DNA from 2 places in the Paenibacillus sp. WLX1005 genome. Region 2 is predicted to be linked to the other one. Evidence: a T-box and tRNA genes for the amino acid it is inferred to sense, from the RefSeq annotation. Region 2 holds a T-box; the other holds one or more tRNA genes.

Region 1 (9,890 bases), 2.6 Mb from region 2:
CCGGAGCTAACTTTCGCCATTTGTTTTTTCGCTTTCGCCATTTGAGCACGGGATACCAGCTCATTGCGTTTATTACGCATTTTGTAGAATTCGTCTTTCATTTCATGCAATTGAGTCATCAGACCAGCTACTTGCTCTTTCGCCTGTGCATGCATATCGCCATATTCTACATACTTCTGATCAAAGTACAATTTTTCTTCCAGCAGACGACGTGCCACTTCTTCCTGCCCACTTTTCAGTGCTGCGGTTGCTTGGCTTTCACGTTGTGCTGCCATGCGACCTGCTTCTTCCAAACGCTGCTTCATACGGCGCTCGTTCGCCATTTGTTTTGCTACCGTCACCTCGGATTGATGAATCTCAGCTTCCATATCGCGCAGATACTGGTTCAGCATCACAATCGGATCTTCCACCTTATCCAGCATTTCATTTACCGATGCCTTTGTCATATCTTTCAATCTTTTAAATACTCCCATGTTATTGTTCTCCCTTCTCGTATTGAGCAATTTTTTTGCGAAGCTCTTCAACTTCCTTGCGCAGTGCTTTTGTTTCGATATTTTTCATCATAGAGTCCAAGTCAGCGGTTGCTTTATTGACTGGCTCCGGCTGTTCGTAAGGTGGGCGATTTTGGCCAAAATAACGCGTATTGCTTTTATGCGGCTCAGCATACTTATCTGGCTCATAGGCATTCTGGGAAGTTCCCCAATACCCGCCATACGTATGACGTTCACCACCATAACGATCCTGTTCAAAACGAGGATCATGTGCATCCGGACCAAAATCGAACGGACGATACATAGGCGGTTCTTTTGGTACGATGAAGATCGCAATCAGATAGATCAAGATCGTAGTTCCACCCGTGAATGGGATACTCAGAATAAGCAGTATCCGCAGTAGCGTCGGGTTGATCTGAAAATAATGCCCCAATCCGCCCGTCAATCCGGATAACATCCGGTCATTGCTCGACCGGTACAACTTCGGTCGCATATTCAGCCCTCCTTCCGCTGCTGATCAAGCTTGCGTCTCAGACGCTCAAGCTCGGCATCAAGTGCAATCGCACTGGCGGGATCAGAACCACCGGATGGATAACTGTCCATCTGACGTACATCACGTACCGCTTTGGCTTCAAGCTCCCAATCAGAGATGCGATCTTCCAGTCGATTAAAGGAAGGCATGTTGCCGCCTCCATTGCCAAAACGTCGATTCATCTGCTGCTGTAAACGAAGTGTTTCCATGCGAGCATGATAATATTCACGTTTGCTATACACAATCTGATATTCCGATTTCAGCGTATTCAACTGATACTCGATCTCGTTGAGCGCTTCTTTATTTTTATCCAGCAAATCATGATACTGGTTTTCCTTTTCTTCATACATAACCTTTTCCTGCAAAGCCATACGTGCCAATTCTTCCTCTTCCGCTTTCAGAGCCAACATCGCTTGTTCTTCACGTTTCTGGCGCATTGCAGATGCTTTTTCCACATGATGATTCAGTTGACGTGTGTGATGCGAAATGCTGTTATGCAGCTGCTCTGCCTCCGCAATCTCCTGACGAGTATCCAGCAAAAACTGATCAATCAATCGAACCGGATCCTGACTTTGTTCCAGCTTTTCATTTAAAGTCGCTACGGTGATATCCCGTATACGTTTGAACATGTTCATGGGTAAATGCTCCCTCCCTTACTGTAGTGCACGGGTTAGTAATTCCACTTCATCATTCAACGTTCGAACGCAATTAGTACGTTTGATGACGATTCTTGAGCATATAGACACCACCGACAACAAGAGCAATACCAATAATTGGTCCGATTAAGAAAGAAAGTTTGGAGAAAAGAATACATGCTCCGATGATTGCTAGTACGAAGCCAAGAACTTTACGTCCACTTTGAAGCGCATAATAACCAAGTGCAATCAATGCAACTGGGAAGAGCAGTCCGATCAAATGCCCCATCAGACTATGTAAAACAGGAACGAATTTTCCGAATACAATCAATGCCCCAATGACAATCAGTCCGACAGCTGCAACACTTTTCCGATTAATATTCACTGTACTCACCTCCCTTAATACTCAATTGCCTTATAACTACATTCTAAAGAAAATGATAGCATTGCAAAATGGACCGGGGATGGTATTTTGACCTAGACCTTAGACGGGGAGTATATAGGAAAATGAACGTTAATAAAGCAATTCTGCTTCAATGCAATATAAAATAAAAAATAATACAATACAACAAAAAAAGCTCATTAGCACATGAACTTCTTCATGAACTAATGAGCTTATAATTTAAAAAGATACGCGCCCTAAGAGATTCGAACTCCTGGCCTTTTGATTCGTAGTCAAACGCTCTATCCAGCTGAGCTAAGGGCGCTTAATAAAATACTGGAGGCGCCACCCAGATTCGAACTGGGGATAAAGCTTTTGCAGAGCTGTGCCTTACCACTTGGCTATGGCGCCATATAAAATTGAAATGGAGCGGACGACGGGAATCGAACCCGCGACCCTCGCCTTGGCAAGGCGATGCTCTACCGCTGAGCCACGTCCGCTCAATGAAGTAATGGCAGGGGATACAGGATTCGAACCTGTGCGTGACGGAGTCAAAGTCCGTTGCCTTACCGCTTGGCTAATCCCCTATAAAAGGGCGATCGACGGGAATTGAACCCGCGAATGTCGGAGTCACAGTCCGATGCGTTAACCCCTTCGCCACGACCGCCAAAGTATGAAAAGTGAATAAAATATAATATGGCAGGGGCAGCAGGAATTGAACCCACACTAACGGTTTTGGAGACCGCTGTTCTACCTTTAAACTATGCCCCTATAAAACTGGTGGAGGCTGATGGATTCGAACCACCGAACTCAGAGAGAACAGATTTACAGTCTGCTGCGTTTGGCCACTTCGCTAAGCCTCCATAGTAAGAAAAGAAAGAAAAAATGGTGCCGGCGAGAGGATTTGAACCCCCGACCTACTGATTACAAGTCAGTTGCTCTACCAACTGAGCTACACCGGCAAGTGTAAATAAAAATGGTGGCTCGGGACGGAATCGAACCGCCGACACGAGGATTTTCAGTCCTCTGCTCTACCGACTGAGCTACCGAGCCTTAATGATGCATGGTACAGTGTCGACTCTCTACTTACATTCAATCCAGTAGCCGAGAAGATACAAGATAAAAATGGCGGAACCGACGGGATTTGAACCCGCGATCTCCTGCGTGACAGGCAGGCATGTTAACCCCTACACCACGGTTCCATCATTGCGGGGACAGGATTTGAACCTGTGACCTTCGGGTTATGAGCCCGACGAGCTACCGGACTGCTCCACCCCGCGTCGTTGATAAGAAATTCTAGATGGTGGAGACTGAGGGGATCGAACCCCCGACCCTCTGCTTGTAAGGCAGATGCTCTCCCAGCTGAGCTAAGTCTCCATAGGACACAAGATTGATTGTATCATCATTTTCAAGTTAATGTCAAACCTATCAACTTCTATGTACAATCAATACTATGAGTATTGAAGTAAAGATATGACCCGTAGGGGATTCGAACCCCTGTTACCTCCGTGAAAGGGAGGTGTCTTAACCCCTTGACCAACGGGCCTTATAATTAATAGAGAAAACATATGGCGGAGAGAGAGGGATTCGAACCCTCGAGACGCTTGTGACGCCTACACGATTTCCAATCGTGCTCCTTCGGCCAACTCGGACACCTCTCCATATGGCTCCCCGAACAGGACTCGAACCTGTGACAACTCGATTAACAGTCGAGTGCTCTACCAACTGAGCTATCAGGGAATAGTCGCCACTCCCTAGAAGTGGCTAGTCTTGCTATTTCGCTTGGCAACGTCCTACTCTCCCAGGACCCTGCGGTCCAAGTACCATCGGCGCTGGAGGGCTTAACGGTCGTGTTCGGGATGGGTACGTGTGGAACCCCTCCGCCATCATCACCAAACGTGCAGATGTGTTGATCACCTGAAAACTGAATCCGAAACGATCCATCGCGTGTTTAGAATCTTGGATAAGCCCTCGACCGATTAGTATTGGTCAGCTCCATGCATTGCTGCACTTCCACCCCCAACCTATCAACCTCGTCGTCTTCAAGGGGTCTTACTACTTGGGAAATCTCATCTTGAGGGGGGCTTCACGCTTAGATGCTTTCAGCGCTTATCCCGTCCGCACGTAGCTACCCAGCGATGCTCCTGGCGGAACAACTGGTACACCAGCGGTGCGTCCATCCCGGTCCTCTCGTACTAAGGACAGCTCCTCTCAAATTTCCTACGCCCACGACAGATAGGGACCGAACTGTCTCACGACGTTCTGAACCCAGCTCGCGTACCGCTTTAATGGGCGAACAGCCCAACCCTTGGGACCTACTTCAGCCCCAGGATGCGATGAGCCGACATCGAGGTGCCAAACCTCCCCGTCGATGTGGACTCTTGGGGGAGATAAGCCTGTTATCCCCAGGGTAGCTTTTATCCGTTGAGCGATGGCCCTTCCATGCGGTACCACCGGATCACTAAGCCCGACTTTCGTCCCTGCTCGACTTGTAGGTCTCGCAGTCAAGCTCCCTTTTGCCTTTGCACTCTTCGAATGATTTCCAACCATTCTGAGGGAACCTTAGGGCGCCTCCGTTACATTTTAGGAGGCGACCGCCCCAGTCAAACTGCCCACCTGACACGGTCCCCGTACCGGATCACGGTACTAGGTTAGAACTCAGATGCGATCAGGGTGGTATCCCAACGGCGCCTCCAAGGAAGCTTGCGCTCCCTCTTCCAAGGCTCCCACCTATCCTGTACAAATCGCACCCCAGTTCAATATCAAGCTGCAGTAAAGCTCCATGGGGTCTTTCCGTCTTGTCGCGGGTAACCTGCATCTTCACAGGTATTAAAATTTCACCGGATCTCTCGTTGAGACAGCGCCCAAATCGTTACGCCATTCGTGCGGGTCAGAATTTACCTGACAAGGAATTTCGCTACCTTAGGACCGTTATAGTTACGGCCGCCGTTTACTGGGGCTTCGGTTCATAGCTTCGCCCGAAGACTAACCACTCCCCTTAACCTTCCAGCACCGGGCAGGCGTCAGCCCGTATACTTCGCCTTGCGGCTTCGCACAGACCTGTGTTTTTGCTAAACAGTCGCTTGGGCCTTTTCACTGCGGCCCCCTCGTGCTATTCACACTACCGGGGCACCCCTTCTCCCGAAGTTACGGGGTCATTTTGCCGAGTTCCTTAACGAGAGTTCTTCCGCGCGCCTTAGAATTCTCTTCTCACCTACCTGTGTCGGTTTGCGGTACGGGCACCTGCTTCCTGGCTAGAGGCTTTTCTTGGCAGTGTGAGATCATGACCTTCGCTACTGTAAGTTTCGCTCCCCATCACAGCTTGACCTTAGAGTGTGCGGATTTACCTACACACCAGTCTCACTGCTTAGACAGGCATCCATCAGCCTGCGTCACTACCCTCCTGCGTCACCCCGTTGCTCATAGCGGCTTTCGGTGGTACAGGAATTTCAACCTGTTGTCCGTCGACTACGCCTTTCGGCCTCGCCTTAGGTCCCGACTTACCCTGAGAGGACGAGCCTTCCTCAGGAACCCTTAGGTTTTCGGCGGATCAGATTCTCACTGATCTTTTCGTTACTCATACCGGCATTCTCACTTGAATGATGTCCAGCGCTCCTTGCGGTACACCTTCAATCCTCATTCAACGCTCCCCTACCCCTGATACAGATGTATCAAGCCATAGCTTCGGTGGTGTGTTTAGCCCCGTTACATTTTCGGCGCAGAGTCACTCGACCAGTGAGCTATTACGCACTCTTTCAATGGTGGCTGCTTCTAAGCCAACATCCTGGTTGTCTGGGCAACTCCACATCCTTTCCCACTTAACACACACTTCGGGACCTTAGCTGATGGTCTGGGCTGTTTCCCTTTCGACAATGGACCTTAGCACCCACTGTCTGACTCCCGGAATAAAGTCTGCGGCATTCGGAGTTTGACTGAACTTGGTAACCCTTGCGGGCCCCGCATCCAATCAGTGCTCTACCTCCGCGACTCACCTTCCGAGGCTAGCCCTAAAGCTATTTCGGGGAGAACCAGCTATCTCCGGGTTCGATTGGAATTTCTCCGCTACCCCCACCTCATCCCCGCACTTTTCAACGTGCGTGGGTTCGGACCTCCAGTACGTGTTACCGTACCTTCATCCTGGACAGGGGTAGATCACCCGGTTTCGGGTCTACGTCCACGTACTACAGTCGCCCTATTCAGACTCGCTTTCGCTGCGGCTCCGGCTTCTCACCTTAACCTTGCACGGGAACGTAACTCGCCGGTTCATTCTACAAAAGGCACGCCATCACCCATAGATCGGGCTCTGACTTCTTGTAAGCACACGGTTTCAGGTTCTATTTCACTCCCCTTCCGGGGTCCTTTTCACCTTTCCCTCACGGTACTGCTTCACTATCGGTCGCTAGGGAGTATTTAGCCTTACCAGATGGTCCTGGCAGATTCATACGGGGTTTCACGTGCCCCGCACTACTCGGGATCCGTCTCGGAGGGAATATACTTTCAACTACAGGGCTTTCACCTTCTACGGCGGGCCGTTCCAGACCTCTTCATCTACCATATTCCTTTGTCACTCCAAAGAGACGTCCCACAACCCCAAGAAGCAAGCTTCTTGGTTTAGGCTGTTCCGCGTTCGCTCGCCGCTACTGACGGAATCACTCTTGTTTTCTCTTCCTGAGGGTACTTAGATGTTTCAGTTCCCCTCGTCTGCCTCTACACATCCTATGTATTCAGATGTGAGTCACTGGAGATGAATCCAGTGAGGTTTCCCCATTCGGACATCCCCGGATCAAAGCTTGCTTACAGCTCCCCGAGGCCTTATCGTTGTTCGCCACGTCCTTCGTCGGCTCCTAGCGCCTAGGCATCCACCGTGTGCTCTTACTAGCTTAACCTAGTTGGTGGTCTTCTTATCAAAAGAAGAACCTATCTTACTCTTCGTTACCGATCCTGTTTACACAGTGTTCAGTAAGAACAGTCTTCTAAAACGCGATGTTTCGTTTCGGTATCCAGTTTTCAAGGATCAACTTGTCAAAATAATATTGGTGGAGCCAAGCGGGATCGAACCGCTGACCTCCTGCTTGCAAGGCAGGCGCTCTCCCAGCTGAGCTATGGCCCCATATACAGTATGAAATAAAAAATGGTGGGCCCTGGTGGACTCGAACCACCGACCCCACACCCTTATCAGAGGTGCGCTCTAACCAACTGAGCTAAGGGCCCACAATAGAAATGATGAAGATGCATCGCTTGGCAGCGTCCTACTCTCCCAGGACCCTGCGGTCCAAGTACCATCGGCGCTGGAGGGCTTAACGGTCGTGTTCGGGATGGGTACGTGTGGAACCCCTCCGCCATCACCACCAAACGATGACGCAATCTACATCGAGAGATTAACCTCTCAAAACTGAACAACGAAGTGAATGTCGGTCAACGTAGTGACCCGCGTCTGGTTTCCCAAACGACTTAGAGTTGAATGTCTTCGTTGCAGAAGACGATTCTCCATAGAAAGGAGGTGATCCAGCCGCACCTTCCGATACGGCTACCTTGTTACGACTTCACCCCAATCATCTACCCCACCTTCGGCGGCTGGCTCCTTGCGGTTACCCCACCGACTTCGGGTGTTGCAAACTCTCGTGGTGTGACGGGCGGTGTGTACAAGACCCGGGAACGTATTCACCGCGCGGCATGCTGATCCGCGATTACTAGCAATTCCGACTTCATGCAGGCGAGTTGCAGCCTGCAATCCGAACTGAGACCGGCTTTTTAGGATTCGCTCCACCTCGCGGCTTCGCCTCCCGTTGTACCGGCCATTGTAGTACGTGTGTAGCCCAGGTCATAAGGGGCATGATGATTTGACGTCATCCCCACCTTCCTCCGGTTTGTCACCGGCAGTCTGCTTAGAGTGCCCATCATTACATGCTGGCAACTAAGCATAAGGGTTGCGCTCGTTGCGGGACTTAACCCAACATCTCACGACACGAGCTGACGACAACCATGCACCACCTGTCTGGAATGTTCCGAAGAAAAGGTACATCTCTGTACCGGTCATTCTGATGTCAAGACCTGGTAAGGTTCTTCGCGTTGCTTCGAATTAAACCACATACTCCACTGCTTGTGCGGGTCCCCGTCAATTCCTTTGAGTTTCAGTCTTGCGACCGTACTCCCCAGGCGGAATGCTTAATGTGTTAACTTCGGCACCAAGGGTATCGAAACCCCTAACACCTAGCATTCATCGTTTACGGCGTGGACTACCAGGGTATCTAATCCTGTTTGCTCCCCACGCTTTCGCGCCTCAGCGTCAGTTACAGCCCAGAGAGTCGCCTTCGCCACTGGTGTTCCTCCACATCTCTACGCATTTCACCGCTACACGTGGAATTCCACTCTCCTCTTCTGCACTCAAGTCACCCAGTTTCCGATGCGACCCGAAGTTGAGCTTCGGGATTAAACACCAGACTTACATGACCGCCTGCGCGCGCTTTACGCCCAATAATTCCGGACAACGCTTGCCCCCTACGTATTACCGCGGCTGCTGGCACGTAGTTAGCCGGGGCTTTCTTCTCAGGTACCGTCACTTCTCTAGCAGTTACTCTAGAAAACGTTCTTCCCTGGCAACAGAGCTTTACGATCCGAAAACCTTCATCACTCACGCGGCGTTGCTCCGTCAGGCTTTCGCCCATTGCGGAAGATTCCCTACTGCTGCCTCCCGTAGGAGTCTGGGCCGTGTCTCAGTCCCAGTGTGGCCGATCACCCTCTCAGGTCGGCTACGCATCGTCGCCTTGGTGAGCCGTTACCCCACCAACTAGCTAATGCGCCGCAGGCCCATCCTTCAGTGACAGATTGCTCCGTCTTTCGTTCGTCGTCCATGCAGACATCGAAAGTATCCGGTATTAGCTACCGTTTCCGGTAGTTATCCCAGGCTAAAGGGCAGGTTGCCTACGTGTTACTCACCCGTCCGCCGCTAAGTCTCAAGAAAGCAAGCTTTCTATTAACTCCGCTCGACTTGCATGTATTAGGCACGCCGCCAGCGTTCGTCCTGAGCCAGGATCAAACTCTCCATAAAAGTGTTTGACTTGCTCAATGCTTGCTGGCGAGAACATTGCTGTTCTCTATTGTTTGAAGAACGAAAGTTCTTCACTCACTCGTTGTTCAGTTTTCAAAGATCAAGCTCTTTCGTTACCGCTCAATATTTCTCGCAGCAACTTTTATATCTTATCATGTTGTGTTTCTTTCGTCAAGCACTTTTTTAAAGGAGTTTTTCTCTTTTCAAGTGTTTAACTTGGATCTTTATGATATACCTCACATCGCTATCACTCGTTCGTGACAACTCTTAGATCATATCATGTTATCAATTATTTCGTCAACAATTTTTTTTCAAAATCATTTAAAAGTTTGTTTGATTGAAATTAATGACATTGTTTATTCTGCTTGTAAAACTGTAAAAGCTTTAAGCGGAACGTTTTATAATTTATCATAAATGAATTGTTTGAGTCAACTATTTATTTAGCATTTTATTATCGATCTATAAAGGTCACCACTTTGTCTTTACAACTTATTTGGTTGATTCCTATTCTAATGTGAAATCCTTTTCTGATCTATGATAAAAATCGGATTATGATATAGATTGTTTTCTAGTATCTAACATTCATGAAATAAGGCTTGGACACTTGTATCTACTACCTTAAAGGGGATTACATGTTTACTCTCTAGCTTCATAAGCATAGCTCGACTATTTGCTGTTCTATGAAGACCATGAATTCAATTCTCTATCTACAATTGTAATTAGCTCTGTTTTATGGGTAAGTTCAAATATACTTCTTGCTTTATTGATATAACTCCTACCTTCTTCTCTTCGTTTAAGATTT
Region 2 (9,890 bases):
GTTGTATCGTCGCTAGCTGTACTGCCTGTTTGCAAGGTTACGGTCTGCGTCCCTTGGTTCCAGCCAACAGTCAAGCCAAGACCTTCACCGATAAAACGCAGTGGCACCATCACGCGTCCGCCTTTCATTTGAACCGATGTATCCAGCGATACCGACGTACCGTTGACAGTAGCAGTAGGTTGCCCTGACGTCAGCACCAGCTTGTTCTTACCACTGTTGATCGTTACGGTGCTGGTCTGTTGATTCCAGCCGATCGTAGCACCTAGATTTTCACTGATCAGTCGCAGCGGCACCATCGTGACATTGCTGTCGCTCGTTATGTACGGAGCTGCGTCTCCTTGAATCGTCTTGCCATCCAGTACAATCTGAATGTTTGATGCTGCTGAAGTCATCGTGCTGCTAATTACCGGGAAAATAACGACAAGTGCCAGAAATAAAGATGTAAAGCGAATCCATTTCATATATTGTTGTACCTCCAGTACATCATTTGCCCCTCTGCCCAACGTCTCTCTATACGGCATACTGCTCTTAGTTAGTTAAACCTGATTCAAGGTCAAAAGTTGCGCACAAAATAAAAGACATCTGTCAGATGAACGACAGATGTCTGCCTTATGAATCGCTAACTAGCTCATTTTGCAGCTGTTTCAGTGCTTCCACACGTTCCGGGTCGCGTCGGAAATATTCAACCAGCGTCTCGATCTGCGTAATCGAATCCCAGCTCAGATGATGCTCAATGCCTTCTACGTCCTTGTATATATAATCGGGATTGACTCCGATAATATCCAGAAAATCTTCCAGCAGTTGGTGACGCTCTACGAGTCGTTTCCCCATTTTCTTCCCTTTGCTTGTCAGCACGAGGCCACGATATTTCTCATAAATCAGGTACTCATCTTTATCCAGCTTCTGGATCATTTTTGTAACGGATGAAGGATGAACTTCCAGCCCTTCGGCAATATCCGATACACGCGCATAGCCCTTTTGATCAATCAGCTTGTAGATGCGCTCCAAATAGTCTTCCATACTGGGCGTTGGCATCTTGCTCCCCCTTTAATTACACTCTCTAATACGTGATCATGTCGCGTGTTCCACACATCGCTGCTTGCGACCAGAATCACATGGTTCATTCAATAATCATACATGGAATAACGAGCGGTTGGCAAGTTTTCACCTGTTTTTTTACCGGATAAAGAACCTTTCACACACGCTGCACATCCAAATCGCAGCGGTATGAAAGGTTCGTTCCAACTTGTATATCCGTTCTCGTTTTCGTATGAAAATAACGGTTGTTTGCTTATTTTACAATTAGGATAGTTGTGTATGATTACTTGACGATAGCGCCGTTTGGCATGTTATCCGGTACGGTTGCCAGCGTCAGTTGATCGCCTTGCGATGCCGCCAGAATCATACCGCGGGATTCTTCGCCGCGCAGCTTAACTGGCTTCAGGTTGGTCACGCAGATCACTTTGCGTCCGACCAGTTCTTCCGGTGTGTAGAATTTGGCGATGCCGGATACGACCTGACGTTGCTCAAAGCCCAGATCCAGTTGCAGCTTCAGCAGCTTGTCGGCTTTTTTCACTGGCTCAGCAGCGATGACCTGCGCAACACGCAGCTCAACTTTGGCAAAATCGTCGATGCTGATTTCTGGTGTAGATTCCTCTTCTTCTACAGCTGGTGCAGTGACCGTTTGCTGTTCGGTTGTCGCCGTTTGCTCAGCTTCCGTTTTCAGTACGCCGCCCATCGCTTCCACGATGTATGCCACTTCTTCTTTGGAATCCAGACGCGGGAAGATTGGATCACCTTTGGCTACAGACGTTCCTGCTGGAATCAGACCGAAACGACCAGTACTCTCCCATGTTGTCAGCTCGCCATCGGTAATACCGATTTGCTGACGAATCTGCTTCGGTGCGCGTGTCAGGAACGGCTCCAGCAAGATGGAAATGATGCGCAGCGCTTCTGCCAGATGGAACATAACCGAATCCAATTGTGGACGATTGTCTTCATCCTTCGCCAGCACCCATGGCTGCGTTTCATCGATATATTTGTTCGTACGGCTAATTAGCTGGCTGATCGCAGTCAGTGCAACCGAGAACTCCAGTTTTTCCATCGCCGTTTCAATCTTGCCGATTGTATCGCCGATGAATTCTTGCAATTTACCATCCACTTCGTTGACAACACCATTGTAGGCAGGCACGGAGCCACTACAATATTTGTCGATCATCGCCACAGAACGGTTGAGCAGATTACCGAGATCATTCGCCAGATCGGAGTTTACACGATCTACAAAGCTTTCCGGTGTAAATGTACCGTCAGAGCCAAATGGCACTTCACGCAGCAGATAGTAACGCAGTGCATCCAGACCATAACGATCGATCAGCGTAACCGGGTCAACGACATTCCCTTTGGACTTGGACATTTTGCCGTCTTTCATCAGCAGCCAGCCGTGACCGAATACTTTTTTCGGCAGTGGGATATCCAGTGCCATCAGCATAATTGGCCAATAGATCGTATGGAAACGCACAATTTCTTTCCCAACCAGATGGATGTCTGCCGGCCAGAACTTGTTGAACAGCTCCTCATTGTCGCTGCCATAACCGAGCGCTGTAATATAGTTAGACAGTGCATCGATCCAGACGTATACGACGTGCTTCGGATCGTTTTTGACTTTAACGCCCCAATCAAATGTCGTCCGCGATACAGCCAGATCTTCCAGACCCGGTTTAATAAAGTTATTGATCATTTCATTTTTACGCGATTCCGGTTGAATAAAGTCCGGGTGATCCTGATAATATTTCAGCAAACGATCGGCATATTTGCTCATGCGGAAAAAGTACGATGCTTCTTTGACCAGTTCGACCGGGTGACCGCTATCTGGGCTTTTCCCACCGATCACTTCGCCTTTATCGTTGCGCTCTACATCAACCAGCTGAGTCTCGGTGTAGAACGTTTCATCTGGAATACTGTACCAGCCTTCGTATTCGCCTTTGTAAATGTCGCCCTGCTCCAGCAGACGATCAAAGATGTCCTGTACGACCTTTTTGTGGCGTTCTTCGGTTGTACGGATAAAGTCATCATAAGAAATATCCAGCTTGTCCCACAGGCTCTTAATACCCTCAACGATTCCATCGACGAATTGCTGCGGCGTTTGCCCTTTCTCAGCGGCTTTGCGCTCAATCTTCTGACCATGCTCGTCCGTACCGGTCAGATAACGCACCTCATATCCGCGCAGACGCTTGTAGCGCGCCATCGCATCGCCTGCCACCGTTGTGTAGGCGTGACCGATATGCAGCTTGTCACTTGGATAATAAATCGGGGTCGTAATATAAAATGTGTTTTTCTCTTCTGGCATGATTGTTCCTCCTTGTGTAAAATACATCCGCATTCTGATCAGCATATATACCGTACCGCGCAGCATATGGACACAAAAAAGCCCCCATCCCTAATGGGACGAGAGCTTGTACTCACGCGTTACCACCCAACTTCCCCACTTTTTTGCAAAAGTAGGCTCAGCAGCCTATGCAGGCTGACCCTTAACGCGGGCTTACGCTGGAGCCTTACGTACCGTTATGCGGTAGCTCGACTTCAGTTCCTCCCGGACCATGTTCTACAGTGGCTTCCAGACCGGTTCGCAGCTATTCCGGCTCTCTGTGCTGTGCCTATTCCGTATACTTATCCGTTCACTGGATTGCATATATGACTATGTTTCTCAATATACCGAATACCCGCCGAAGCTGTCAAGCGTTCCGCGGGTCCTGTTTGTATTCATGGTTGCCGCGCTGCTCCTGTTCATCGCCGCTGTCTGTATGGACAGGGTTGATGTGGGAACGGCGCGGTGGCGGAACGAGATCGATGCCGCCGGGATGAAAGGGATGACATTTGCTAATCCGGCGCGCTGCCATCCAGCTCCCCTTGAGCACACCATGCACTTCAATCGCTTCCAGTGCATATTGTGAGCAGGTTGGATAGAAGCGACAACTGGGCGGCTTCAAGGGAGAAATACATTTACGGTAAAAGTGAATCGGCACCTGCACAGCGCGACGGCTCAACTTTTGCAATGTATTCACTGATGTTTCCCTACCGCTGTGGATACGGCTTTCTTTTTCAAATGAAGCGCAGGCCCTTCCTTGCCATCACCACCGACGGGTACACCCTCTTCACTATTATATCCAGCCTGTTGTGCCAGACATTCCTTGCAGTAGCCGAACACTTCAAACTTATGACGAATAACCTGAAACTCATCCGGCATATCCGTCATATCCATTGGGCAAAAAGCAATCGGGTACGTTTTCTCGCATTGCAAACAGATCATATGATGGTGATGATGATCCTGACTGCAATGACTTTTGAATTTCACTCCATCTTCAAACACGATCTGCTCCAACACGCCCAGCTCCTGCATAACACGAAGATTGCGATACACCGTATCAAAGCTAAGACCACTATATTTACGTTCCATATATTCGTATACATCCTTGGCAGTTAGATAGCCCGGTGCTTCGGCGAACAGCTTTGCCAGCGTTCGGCGCTGATCGGTAATACGCAGACCCTGCTTGGACATAATATCAATAATTTGCTCTGTGGACAGCATGAATCTTCCTCCTGTCATCGTTCTGAACCAATTACGTACACAATCAACACTATTCGTAATCATAACTATTATACACGAAAACGAACGCGCTGCCGAATATTTCTTCATAAAATACCAGAATTATTATATCCGTCCCAAACGGTAGATCATGCAATACATAGAAAAAACCGGAACCGCAATGGCGGCTCCGGCTATCTGTAACTGGATAACCTGTACACGATAGTTAGGGATTCCCATATCGATAACAGGTGTAGGTTCCAGTTGTTCAGATCTGGCAAAGTTTGTGAGCAGACATCCTTTGTATCAGATCTTAATTATTGTTTTTTGCTTGGCATCTGGTTGAACAGCAGGTTGACTGGCAAGTTACTGCCTGGTGCAGCTGTAAACCAGATTTCGACCGATTCTGTATCCAATGTACCGGTACGGTAAATAACGACGTTATCGTTGGCGCTAGTTGTACCTCCGTTATTTTTGATCGGAGTACTTACGCCATTGACATAAATATAACCGGAGTAACGTCCGCCACGCGCATTAAAGGAAATAAGCGTGTTTGGTGCTACCATATCCAGTTTGATTTTGTACAGTACGCCAAAGTTACCGGCGTTGGATGCTTCCGTTTGAGCCAGCGGGTCTGTACCTGTCAAGTTCGGATCACTGTTGTTGTCGCCGATTGGCAGACGTACACTCGTATTACCGATCAGATCGCCAACGTGGATAATGCGAGTCGCATTGTCGTACGTACCACGGTTGTGGATACCGTCACGATCCAATTTTGGCAAAGTATTCATCGCTTGCAGCGGATCAGCATTTTCATCCACCATCAGTACAGTGTACTGCACATTCGCGTCGCTGACCAGATCACCGAACAAAGAAATAACTGTATCGTTCTTCATTGTCGATGCGCTGAGCTGATTAAAGATCACTTGACTTTGTCCTGGTTGCAGAGTCAACGTTTGTGCATCTGCGCCGGATTGGATCGATTTGTAGTAACGGTCAATCGATACTTTCCCTGCTGCTGTTGCATAAGGGTTCGGTCCGCCGAAGCCGACATCCAGAATGTTCAAGTTAGCTGGTGTTGCATTGGTATTCGTAGCCACGATGTACATTTTCACATTTTTGCCTGTTTCATTCAGATGGTGAACCATAAAGCGAGTTGCACCGTTGGCTGTTTCTTGATAAACGATACCTTCCGACAATACGCGTTCCGGGCTATTGCTGCGGATCAAGCGTACAGGCTCGGAGCTGGATTCGAATGGTGTGATCGCGCGTCCTGGTACTTCCGCACCGTTAAAGTCGAACGAATCGCCAATTGGCGTGAACAGCGGATAGAATTCGTCAGCTGTATACAGACTGCTGTCTGTAATGTTGATCGTTTTGCTATACGTGTTGGTTTCGCCGTGCTTGTCCGTTACAGTCAATGTGACCGTTTGTGGACCAGCGGTGAAGAAGGCAAGTTGCTTGTTGCCCCATTCGGTTTTGGTAATCGCATTCTCATCATCTGTACTCATATCGGTGTAGGTGATCAGTTCACCCATGCGATAGGAGTCGCTGTTCGTGCTGAACATCGCTACCGGCGGTTGGTTTGGAGGCAGTACATTAATCGTTACGCTGTACGGATCGCTCCATTGTCCATTGGAGTCCAATACTTGGTAAGTTACAACGTGAGCACCAGCAGTCGTGAAGATGTCCTCACGTCCGGTCCAACGCTCATCAACAATGGTAGCTCCGTTGGATGAACTGGATTGCGTTTTGTATTGTACGGTTGTTTGTGTAGCATAGATGTCTTTTGGCGATACCGTAAAGGATGCGGTTGGTTTCACCTGAAGGTCCATGATGACCATTTTACCTTGTACTGTATACGGAATACCCAGTGCGGCAGTGATGGAAGTGAGCGGCACCATAAAGGTTCCTTTTTGCTGGAACGATGCACCTTTCATCAGCGATTGAACGCCGTTTACTGTGTAGTACTTGCTGTCTGTTTTGAAACGCAGTTCTTTGCCGTCTTTGGTCATGACGGTTTCTTTGGTTACGGAATCGTATGTAAGCGTAAGGCCAACACGTTCCACCAGTGCGCGTACAGATACATAGGATACACCGTTTTTGACAGTCATCGGCTGATTGGAGAAATACAGCTTGCCATCACGGTAAATCTGATTGGAGTTCATGAGGAAGATCAATTTGTTGGGACCACCCGAATACACGTCTGTGATTACAGTCGGTGTAGTCTTTACCGGTGTAGTCGTTGGAGTTGTCGGCGTCACCGGTGTGGTAGGCGTCGTTGTTCCATCTGTTCCTGTCGTACCGTCTACGCCTGTTCCGTCACCCGTTGTTGTCGGATCAGTCTGAGGTACAGTAGTCGTAGCAGAATTGTCGCTATATACATCCTGCTGAACAACTCCATTTGCCGTATCGCCTTCTGCTGCGAAAGCCTGCGCTGCTGGGAACGCTGCCACAACCTGTGTGAAGGCAAGTACAGCTACTAGTATGCTTTTCTTGAATTTCATCGTTCGACTCCTTCTTTTATCTGTTTTCTATAACCGAGATGTCAAAGAAAAACTCCCCCTGAAAGGCACAATTCCCTTCACCATCGCAGGTCGAAAGTCGGTTGCTGCAAAGGCAAAATTCCATTGTTCCCCCGCGTCCACTTACTCGACGCTTACATGACACATTAATAAGACGCGACTTTTTTTGAAAAGTTTCTCCTGAATATCGCAAACACTCATTAAAAGTGATCTATTCACAATTCGTTCACATTTGTATACAGAGGGGGGTATGCTTATTGTTCTGGGATATGTACATTACCATATGCTGTTGCAGCAGTGCGTCATTCCTTGCTCCATACAGAAAAAGCCTGTCCATCCGCAGATCGACAGGCTTCATTGCACGCACTGGCGCTTGTATGTTATTCATCACATGACCGGAATAGAAAAGCATTGCCCGATGTAACGATATAGCTTCTTTGAACATCCCGTAAAAGGTTATGCTTCAAATGATATGCGCTCCTCACAGGCAAAGTCAAATTTGCACTGTATAGTCTGCATTCAGACTGACAGGCAGCTTGCCAGTCGCTGTCTCCGTACCCGCTAGCACCGCTGCCAATGCTTCCACCGCATACTTGCGATTCTCATAAGTACAAATATAAGTACGCAGCTCTGGCAGTTCGTTCAGATCATATGGATTGCGCATCGATACAACGATTAGCGGTACGCGCAATTGTTCATGCAGACACTGAGTTAGTTGCGCCTGTTCTGCTGGCAATTGTCCGGTAGACGTATATGTAACCTGTACGACAAATCCTGACTGCTGCGCCTTCTGTAGCGTTACTAGGCGCTCCTCTGCATCCGGCTCTGTACCGATGATCAGTCGCTCTGCCGGTAAGCCGAGCGAGGTTAGCACTTCCGCCAGATTACGATCATGTCCAACCGCTTCTGCTACTTCAGTACGCCGCGATAGCTGTGGCCAGATGACCAGTCCTTGCTTGCCATCAGCAGCGGGTTGCAGTGGTAGCTGGTGATCATCCTTAACTACGGTGATACTTCGTGCAGCGATGGCTCGCAGTACATCTGCACTTTGTTCATTACCGAGCAATGACAACCATTCCTGTTCACTCATCGGTTGACGATCCATCTGCCGTCTTGCTTTTAACTGCAATATACGTGTAACGGATTCATCAATCCGCTGCTCTGATATTCTGCCTTGCTCTACCGCGTGCCGCACGGCTTCGATCGCAGCAATCTGTTCCTGCAACGTATGGCTAACGAGTAACAGATCCGCTCCTGCCTCCAATGCCATAACGGTCGCTTCAGGAATCGGAAAATGCTTCGCAATCGCGTGCATCTCCAAACAATCCGTTACGATAACACCATCGAATCCCAACTGCTGACGCAACAACCCGGTTAGCACACGATGTGACAACGTCGCTGGGATGGGATCAGGTTCAAACGCCGGGAATATCACGTGCGCCGACATGATCAGATCGGTACCGGCAGTAATCGCTTCTCGAAACGGCAATAATTCGATCTGCTCCAGACGCTGCACATCATGAAGAACCGAAGCCAGCCCGTAATGCGAATCGACCTCGGTATCGCCATGTCCCGGAAAATGCTTGGCGGTCGCAGCTACTCCCTGCTCCTGCATAGCAGTAATCGCCGCCGCACCATGAGCAGCAACAATGTCTGGCTTTTCCGAATAGGAACGCACGCCAATCACCGGATTACGCGGATTGTTGTTCACATCTACACACGGCGCAAAATTCACATTGATCCCCAGCGCTCGCAGCTCACGCGCACTAATCGATGATGCCGCCGCAGTCCATGCCGGATCACCGGTTGCACCAAGCGACATATTGCCCGGAATCAGACTGAGTTCTTCCTGATCAATCCGACTGACCATTCCACCTTCCTGATCAATCGCAATCAGTAACGGTGGCAAGCCCTGATTATAAGCCTGTTGCTGTAGCTCTATCGATAACTGATAAATCTGCTGCGGTGTACCAATGTTGCGGCGAAAATAAATCACCCCACCAATCTGATAATCCGCAATCAACGTCTCCATCTGTGCATCCGGTACAATATCATGAAATCCGCATACGAATAACTGTCCAATTTTCTGTTCCAGCGTCCACTGATCTGTATTCATAAATGACATTTGTATCCCTCCTGCGGATCTGTTGTACACTCGATCCGGTATGGTATGTATTGTTATTCAGTATAAAGTGCCATTCCCTATGCAACAATTGGACAAATTGTACAAAAAAACACCCTGTCCGAAGACAGGGTGCATAGAAGATGAAACGATAAACCTGTGTGTAAACACACATTCATAAGTGAGGATAATGATAAGAGAAGTCTGTATACCTGAGGCAAATTCTTTATACGCAGGCTCCTTGACGACGTCCCTGTTCGATCAAGCGATACGCCCGTTCCACTTCAGCATCGGTCGGTGATGGCACGCCATCCAGCGGATAGAGGCGGCCCAGCGACTCCCATTTATAGATGCCCATCTGGTGGTATGGCAGAATCTCGAATTTCTCCACACCATGCAATGTAGCGATAAATTCGCCGAGTGCGATCAGGTCTTCTTCCGCATCGTGAATACCTGGTACAAAGACATGCCGTATCCACATTTTGCGTCCATGATCCGATAACCACCGAGCCAGTTTCAGTGTGCGCTCATTGGATACGCCGGTCAGTTTTTTGTGCTTTTCATTATTAATATGCTTGAGGTCGAGCATGACCAGATCGGTCACATCCAATAGATCGTGGATCTTCTCCCCATCGTTGTAGCCGTTACTATCAAGGGTTGT

The links. A T-box is a leader RNA that pairs with one kind of tRNA and senses whether it is charged. The one in region 2 lies ahead of metG (methionine--tRNA ligase), so its partner is inferred to be a tRNA-Met.
Region 1: it encodes a tRNA-Met, which carries the amino acid that the T-box ahead of metG (methionine--tRNA ligase) is inferred to sense. The anticodon was not compared.

What each region holds. Positions count from the first base shown of each region.
Region 1 is NZ_CP176756.1:963,094-972,983, reverse strand. Features, by position in the region: gene ACE3MZ_RS04305 (PspA/IM30 family protein) at 1-473, opposite strand, end outside; gene ACE3MZ_RS04300 (PspC domain-containing protein) at 475-984, opposite strand; gene ACE3MZ_RS04295 (PspA/IM30 family protein) at 987-1,658, opposite strand; gene ACE3MZ_RS04290 (hypothetical protein) at 1,732-2,043, opposite strand; tRNA gene ACE3MZ_RS04285 (tRNA-Arg) at 2,292-2,365, opposite strand; tRNA gene ACE3MZ_RS04280 (tRNA-Cys) at 2,378-2,451, opposite strand; tRNA gene ACE3MZ_RS04275 (tRNA-Gly) at 2,466-2,540, opposite strand; tRNA gene ACE3MZ_RS04270 (tRNA-Gln) at 2,553-2,627, opposite strand; tRNA gene ACE3MZ_RS04265 (tRNA-His) at 2,635-2,707, opposite strand; tRNA gene ACE3MZ_RS04260 (tRNA-Trp) at 2,738-2,811, opposite strand; tRNA gene ACE3MZ_RS04255 (tRNA-Tyr) at 2,819-2,903, opposite strand; tRNA gene ACE3MZ_RS04250 (tRNA-Thr) at 2,927-3,002, opposite strand; tRNA gene ACE3MZ_RS04245 (tRNA-Phe) at 3,018-3,093, opposite strand; tRNA gene ACE3MZ_RS04240 (tRNA-Asp) at 3,167-3,242, opposite strand; tRNA gene ACE3MZ_RS04235 (tRNA-Met) at 3,247-3,320, opposite strand; tRNA gene ACE3MZ_RS04230 (tRNA-Val) at 3,342-3,417, opposite strand; tRNA gene ACE3MZ_RS04225 (tRNA-Glu) at 3,515-3,586, opposite strand; tRNA gene ACE3MZ_RS04220 (tRNA-Ser) at 3,610-3,701, opposite strand; tRNA gene ACE3MZ_RS04215 (tRNA-Asn) at 3,705-3,780, opposite strand; rRNA gene rrf (5S ribosomal RNA) at 3,821-3,937, opposite strand; rRNA gene ACE3MZ_RS04205 (23S ribosomal RNA) at 4,000-6,926, opposite strand; tRNA gene ACE3MZ_RS04200 (tRNA-Ala) at 7,075-7,150, opposite strand; tRNA gene ACE3MZ_RS04195 (tRNA-Ile) at 7,173-7,251, opposite strand; rRNA gene rrf (5S ribosomal RNA) at 7,277-7,393, opposite strand; rRNA gene ACE3MZ_RS04185 (16S ribosomal RNA) at 7,534-9,088, opposite strand; gene ACE3MZ_RS04180 (helix-turn-helix domain-containing protein) at 9,767-9,890, opposite strand, start outside.
Region 2 is NZ_CP176756.1:3,601,914-3,611,803, forward strand. Features, by position in the region: gene ACE3MZ_RS15390 (family 10 glycosylhydrolase) at 1-461, opposite strand, end outside; gene mntR (transcriptional regulator MntR) at 610-1,035, opposite strand; gene metG (methionine--tRNA ligase) at 1,322-3,346, opposite strand; T-box leader at 3,438-3,687, opposite strand; gene yidD (membrane protein insertion efficiency factor YidD) at 3,732-4,052, opposite strand; gene ACE3MZ_RS15410 (Fur family transcriptional regulator) at 4,058-4,585, opposite strand; gene ACE3MZ_RS15415 (copper amine oxidase N-terminal domain-containing protein) at 4,900-7,089, opposite strand; gene nagZ (beta-N-acetylhexosaminidase) at 7,601-9,232, opposite strand; gene pflA (pyruvate formate-lyase-activating protein) at 9,456-9,890, opposite strand, start outside.